3 regions of the Pseudarthrobacter sp. MOO13 genome follow, and region 1 is predicted to be linked to each of the others. Evidence: predicted binding sites of a transcription regulator. Region 1 holds the regulator's gene; each other region holds the start of a gene.

The links. Region 1 encodes HrcA, which represses chaperone genes, less so after heat shock. Its sites were predicted from a motif close to TTNGCACTCGNNNNNNNCGAGTGCNAA; they were not measured.
Region 2: groES (co-chaperone GroES) is a predicted target of HrcA. The motif match lies at 721-747, and genes of this name have one in related genera.
Region 3: AC4EEO_RS05460 (FmdB family zinc ribbon protein) is a predicted target of HrcA. The motif match lies at 1,154-1,180, and genes of this name have one in related genera.

The regions. Positions count from the first base shown of each region.
Region 1 is NZ_CM177848.1:1,893,839-1,896,033, reverse strand. It holds gene dnaJ (molecular chaperone DnaJ) at 1-808, opposite strand, end outside; gene hrcA (heat-inducible transcriptional repressor HrcA) at 893-1,906, opposite strand; gene AC4EEO_RS08795 (DUF3097 domain-containing protein) at 2,080-2,195, shown strand, end outside.
Region 2 is NZ_CM177848.1:1,130,764-1,132,958, forward strand. It holds gene AC4EEO_RS05350 (THUMP-like domain-containing protein) at 1-224, opposite strand, end outside; gene AC4EEO_RS05355 (hypothetical protein) at 278-658, shown strand; gene groES (co-chaperone GroES) at 904-1,197, shown strand; gene groL (chaperonin GroEL) at 1,277-2,195, shown strand, end outside.
Region 3 is NZ_CM177848.1:1,157,422-1,159,616, reverse strand. It holds gene galU (UTP--glucose-1-phosphate uridylyltransferase GalU) at 1-399, opposite strand, end outside; gene AC4EEO_RS05465 (5-formyltetrahydrofolate cyclo-ligase) at 503-1,123, shown strand; gene AC4EEO_RS05460 (FmdB family zinc ribbon protein) at 1,236-1,490, shown strand; gene cpaB (Flp pilus assembly protein CpaB) at 1,602-2,195, shown strand, end outside.

The DNA.
Region 1 (2,195 bases):
TGTGCAAAGTGGCGTGCAGGTCATCGCCTTCGCGGACATAGGTGGCGTCGTTGTTGACCCGGATCTCCACGTAGAGGTCGCCTGCGGGGCCACCGGCGGGGCCGGCTTCGCCTTGCCCGGAGAGCTGGATGCGGGTTCCGGTGGCAACACCGGCAGGGACCTTGATGGTCAGTGAGCGGCGGCTGCGGATGCGGCCCTGGCCGCTGCATTCGTTGCAGGGATCCTTGATGACCGTGCCGAAGCCTTCGCAGGTGCCGCAGGGGGCCGCCGTCATGACCTGGCCAAGAATGGAGCGGACAGCACGCTGGACCTGGCCGCTGCCGCCGCAGATATCGCAGCGCTCGGGGTGCGTGCCGGGACGGCAGCACGATCCGTCGCAGGTGGGGCAGACGACGGCGGTGTCCACTTCGAGCTTCTTGTTGACGCCAAAGACGGCGTCGCGGAGGTCGATCCGGACGCTGATGAGCGCGTCCTGGCCCCTGCGCACCCGGGACGCCGGACCGGACGTGCCGCCGGCGCCGAAGAAGGTGTCGAAGATGTCCTGGAACGCGAACCCTTGGCCCGCGTAGCCCGCACCGCCGAAGCCGTTGTCCGTTCCGTTCTCATTGCCGGTGGTGTCGTAGATGCGGCGCTTCTGGGGGTCGGAGAGGACCTCGTAGGCGTGAGTGACTGCCTTGAAGCGTTCCGACGCGTCCGCCCCGGGGTTTACGTCCGGGTGGAGGGTGCGGGCCAGTTTGCGGTAGGCCTTTTTGATTTCTTCGCCCGTAGCTTCGGGGGAGACTCCAAGGACGTCATAGTGGCTGCTCAAAGTTCGTATCTCTTCCTTGTTGTACTGCGTGCCGTTGGGCCCGGTGTCCGGTCCCGTTGCCGGACGTGGTCCGGCAACGGAGGATCAGGGCCCCAAAATCCTGGAAAGGTAGCGGGCCACGGCCCTGACGGCGGCCATGGTGGTGGGGTAGTCCATCCGTGTCGGGCCAAGGATCCCTACCTTCGCGGCGCTGTCAGGGCCGTAGCCTGTGGCCACCACCGATGCCTCCGCGAGGCCGTCGTAAGGGTTCTCCCGTCCGATGCTGACGGCCACGCCGCGGTGGTCCTGTGCCATTTCGCTCAGCAGCCGCAGCATCACCACCTGCTCCTCGAGTGCTTCGAGCACCGGGCCGATGCTGAGTGGAAAGTCTACGTTGGACCGGGCCAGGTTGGCCGTTCCGGCCATGACCATCCGGTCTTCCCGGCTGCTCTGGGCCAAAACCTCCAGCCCAAGCGCGAGTGCGTGCGCGGCCTGGCGCTGAGGGTGCGGCGCGGCGGCGACGACGGCGGGCAAGGCCTGCGCGAGGTGGCTCAGCGACGTGCCGCCCAAGGCCCCGAGGAACCGGGTCCGCAACTCCGCCAGCGCCTCGTCACCGAGGTCCTGGCCGACGTCGATCACGCGCTGCTCGACTTTGCCGCTGTTGGCAATCAGCACCACGAGTACTTTGCGCGGTGCCAGCAGCACGAATTCGATGTGGCGGACCAGGGCCCTGCTCAAGTGCGGGTACTGGACCACTGCCACCTGGTTGGTCAGCTGGGACAGGAGGCGGACCGTGCGGTCCAGGACGTCGTCGAGGTCGTCCGCTCCTTCCAGGAGTGATTGGATGGCCCGCCGCTCTGCGGCCGACAGTGGCTTGACCGCCGAGATCTGGTCCACGAACAGGCGGTAGCCCTTGTCCGTGGGTATCCGCCCTGCGCTGGTGTGCGGCGCGGTGATCAGGCCCTCATCCTCCAGCGCCGCCATGTCGTTGCGGATCGTGGCGCTGGACACACCGAGATGATGGCGCTCCACCAGCGCCTTTGAGCCGACCGGCTCGCGGGAGTGGACGTAGTCCTCCACGATCGCCCGCAGCACTTCCAGTTTGCGTGGCTCGCTCACTCTCCACCTCCATCCACGGTCCGGGGCGCGTGCCCCGTCCGGTGCCGCCCAGGGGTTAGCACTCGACATGCCTCAGTGCTAACAGTCTATTATGCCTCGGCCCGTTGTTAGCATTGGTACCGCTCCGGGCGAAACTCCGGGGGTGAGGACCTAATGCGAGGCGGATCGAATCCATGGACTACCAGAACTGGGGCCCCCGCGGGATTTCCGCCCCTGCCCGGACCGAACTGCCGGAGGTTCCCGTGGAGCGCGGCATGGTGCTTGAGGAAGTCCAGTCCGGCTGGGTTGG
Region 2 (2,195 bases), 760 kb from region 1:
AAGAGCATCTGGCGGGCGAACTCACCGAACTTCGCCTCGGCCTTGGTGCGCAGCCGCGACTGGGTCAGGACGGCGGAGACCAGCCCGGCAGGATGGCCGGCCTTCCGGAGCGCGGAGTTGAGTTCGAAGGAATCCTCGTCCCGGTATGGGCCCAGGGAGGCCAACAGCTCCCAGCCTTCGGGGGTCAGCAGCGGTGCGATCTGGTCCTGGGGAGCGTGAGCCATGGGTTCCAGCCTAGTGGAGGAGCGCATGCGGGGTTGCCGATAGTGTGGACACCATGGATGAAACCGCAGCCCCCGGGGACACCGGCGAACACGACCCCAAGGAACGGGGTCCTGCCCGGTTTGCCCGCCCGGTCCTGATCGCCGCGGCCGTGGTGGCACTGGTGTGCATCGCGCTTCTGGTGATCATCTTTGTCCTGGACACATTCAACGCCACTGTCTACTCGGTGGGCGGCAACGACATCTCGGACAACACGCAGGAAGCCCGCGACATCCGCGGACTGTACGACGGCGCGCGGGCAGGGAGCATCTTCTTCCTGGTGGCCGCACTGCTCGCCGCGGCCGCTGCGGGCTGGGTGCTGTTCCGTAGCCGGAAGCAGGGTGGCAGTGATGCCGACGGCGGCGAAGACGTGGACTTCGACGATCTGGGCCGCTGAAGCTGCCTGGGCCCCCGCTGCTTCCGAAACCGCGCCCAACGGAATACGCCGATGACGAAAAACTGGCACTCGCCTTGACCGAGTGCTAACCCTTACATAGAGTTTCAATTAGCACTCTCCCCCGGAGGGTGCTAACACATGAAGAGCTGCCAGCCAGGCTGCTGCCGGCACCGCGACGACGGTTTGCCAGCCACGGCGGAAAGCTTTCCAGTCCACGAATTTGCTGACGAAAAGGAGAGGTCCGAGTGTCGGTCTCTATTAAGCCTCTTGAGGATCGTATTGTTGTCCGCCCGCTCGAAGCCGAGCAGACCACGGCTTCCGGCCTGGTCATCCCGGACTCCGCACAGGAGAAGCCGCAGGAAGGCGAAGTTGTTGCAGTGGGCCCCGGCCGCTTCGAAGACGGCAACCGCGTTCCTGTCGACGTAGCCGTTGGCGACGTCGTCATCTACTCCAAGTACGGCGGAACCGAAGTCAAGACCGGCGGCACCGAGTACCTCGTGCTGTCCGCCCGCGACGTCCTGGCGATCGTCGTCAAGTAACTCTTTCGGATCCCCGTGCCGCCGGCCACGCTTATGCTGGCCGGCAGTGCGGGGTTTCTGTCTTTGAAAGGACAAAACCATGGCAAAGCAGCTTGCGTTTGACGACGCTGCACGCCGGGCCCTCGAGGCCGGCATCGATAAGCTCGCCAACACCGTCAAGGTGACGCTCGGCCCCCGCGGCCGCAACGTCGTCCTGGACAAGAAGTGGGGCGCCCCCACCATTACGAACGACGGCGTCACCATCGCCCGCGAAGTCGAACTGGACGACCCCTACGAGAACCTTGGCGCCCAGCTGGCCAAGGAAGTCGCCACCAAGACCAACGACGTTGCCGGTGACGGCACCACCACCGCCACCGTCCTGGCACAGGCCCTGGTCAAGGAAGGCCTGCGCAACGTTGCCGCCGGTGCTGCCCCCGGCCAGATCAAGCGCGGCATCGAGGTTTCGGTTGAAGCCGTCGCCGCCCGCCTGCTGGAGAACGCACGCCCCGTCGAGGGCACCCAGGTTGCCAACGTTGCCGCCATCTCGGCGCAGAGCGACGAAATCGGCGAACTCCTCGCCGAGGCCTTCGGCAAGGTGGGCAAGGATGGCGTCATCACCATCGAAGAGTCCTCCACCACCCAGACCGAACTGGTCCTCACCGAGGGCATGCAGTTCGACAAGGGCTACCTGTCCCCGTACTTCGTCACCGACGCAGAACGCCAGGAAGCCGTCCTCGAGGACGCCCTGATCCTGATCAACCAGGGCAAGATCTCCTCCATCCAGGAATTCCTGCCGCTGCTGGAAAAGGCGCTGCAGAGCTCCAAGCCGCTGTTCATCATCGCCGAGGACGTCGACGGCGAGGCCCTGTCCACGCTGATCGTCAACCGCATCCGCGGCACCCTGAACGTCGTGGCCGTCAAGGCACCGGGCTTCGGTGACCGCCGCAAGGCCATGCTCCAGGACATCGCCACCCTCACCGGCGCACAGGTTGTGTCCCCGGAACTGGGCCTGAGCCTGG
Region 3 (2,195 bases), 740 kb from region 1:
CAGGACAGCGAAGGCTTCGTCGCCGACGTGTTGTTTGGCGCGGAGCACGGCGTGGCCCAGGCCGTGCGGGTCGCCTTGCCGGACGTAGTGGATGTCGCCCAACTGGCTGGCTGCCTGGATGGAGGCGAGCTTCTCCGTGTCGCCCTTGTCGGCAAGCGTCGATTCGAGCGAGGGCACGCGGTCGAAGTGGTCTTCCAGAGCACGCTTGTTTCGGCCCGTAATCATCAGGATGTCGTTCAGGCCCACATGGACGGCTTCCTCCACCACGTACTGGATGGCAGGTTTGTCCACGACGGGGAGCATTTCCTTCGGCATTGCCTTGGTGGCCGGCAAGAACCTGGTGCCCAGGCCCGCTGCTGGGATGACGGCTTTGCGGACTCTGGGGTTACTGGTAGTCACCGGACTAATCTAACGTCAGCGTCAAGCATTTCAGTAACCACCGGCACAGCGGGCCGTCATCCGCCCGTGACGCCGCGGAACGCCGGTACCAAGGAAGGACACCATGCAGGAGCAGACGAATCCCGCCAAGGACGATATCCGGGCGGCCCACCGGCGCCGGCGCGCCGCGCTGACGGAGGCGGAGCTGGACGCCGCCGGTTCGGCATTGGCTCGCCACGGGGAAGCCTGGGCAGCATCCGTCACTGCGGGGCGCCCAGGCACCGTATGCGTCTACCTGGGTGTCGGCAAGGAACCGCCCACCATGCCGCTGGTCAAGGCGCTGCACGGCAGCGGCCACGAGGTCCTGCTTCCGGTATGCGAGCCGGGCCGGGAGCTGAGCTGGGTGTTCTGGACCCCGGACACCAGCTTCGAACGCAGCCGGTACGCGCCCATCCTGGAACCCGCCGGGAGACGGCACGGGCCCGACGCGGCCGGAAGCGCAGCGGCGCTCATCATTCCCGCCACTGCCGTGGACCTGTCAGGCAACAGGATCGGCCAGGGGGGCGGCTACTACGACACCTTCCTGGGGCATCTCGCCACTGGCGGGAAGGAAATACCGCTGGCCGCTGTTATCTACGACAGTGAATTGCTTCCCGCGGGGCGGATTCCTGCCGAGGAATTCGACCGCCCGGTCCCGGGTGTCCTGATGCCTTCCGGGTACCGGGGCCTGGCGGGTGGCGGCTGAGCCCGGTCCCTTCCGGGCGCAGTGATAGAATTAGCACTCAGGCCCTGCGACTGCTAACGGATTACCGGGTGGCAGCACGGGACCTCTCGTTTGCCCAAGAGGAGGAGCACCAGTGCCAACATATGCTTATGCCTGCAAGGATTGCGGCCACGCCTTCGATATCGTCCAGTCGTTCTCGGACAGCAGCCTGACATCCTGCCCCGAATGCGAGGGCACGTTGCGCAAGAAGTTCAACAGCGTGGGTGTGGTTTTCAAGGGCTCAGGTTTCTACCGTACCGACTCCCGCGACTCCAAGGGCAGCTCGGTCTCCCCCGCCCCGGCAGCGACGCCGGCGGCATCGCCAGCCCCGGCTGCAGCGGCCAGCTAGCCCCAAGCACTGATGACGACGACGGCCGGCACCTTCGGGCGCCGGCCGCCTTTGTCCACATAGCTGCAGCCACCACTGTCCTGCCGCTTCGGCTGCCCATAGCGTGGGCGCATGCCTGCATATCCACGCCGCGGCCGCGACAGCCTCCGGATTCCCACGACGTCCCGCACCACCGGCCGTCCCGCCAAGGCCAACCACCCCATCCCGGCGCGGGTTGCGTCCTGGCTGGGCCGCAACCGCCGCCTGGCCGCCGCCCTGGTCCTGTGTGCAGCGGCGGCCATCACTGTCAATCAACTGACGCCGGCTCCGCTCTCGACCGTGACAGCACTTGCTGCTGCGCGGGATCTTCCGGCAGGTACCGCTGTGACGGCGGCAGATTTGGCCAGCGTTCATGTGCCGCCCGGGATGGTGGCGGAGGGCTTCCTCCAAGACACTGCTGCAGCCGCCGGCAAGCAGCTCGCCGGTCCGTTACGAAAGGGCCAGCTCGTTACCGACGCCCAACTCCTGGGACCGGGCCTTCTCGTTGGGACGCCTCCGGGCTCGGTCGCGGTTCCGCTCCGCATGGCGGACCCGTCCTCCATTCAGCTGGTGGCCCCGGGCCAGTTGGTCAATGTGGTGCTCACATCTGCCAACGGGTTTGACCAGCAAGGCCCCTCCGAGGTGCTGGCGTCTGCGGTTCCCGTGCTGTGGACTTCGAACAAGGGC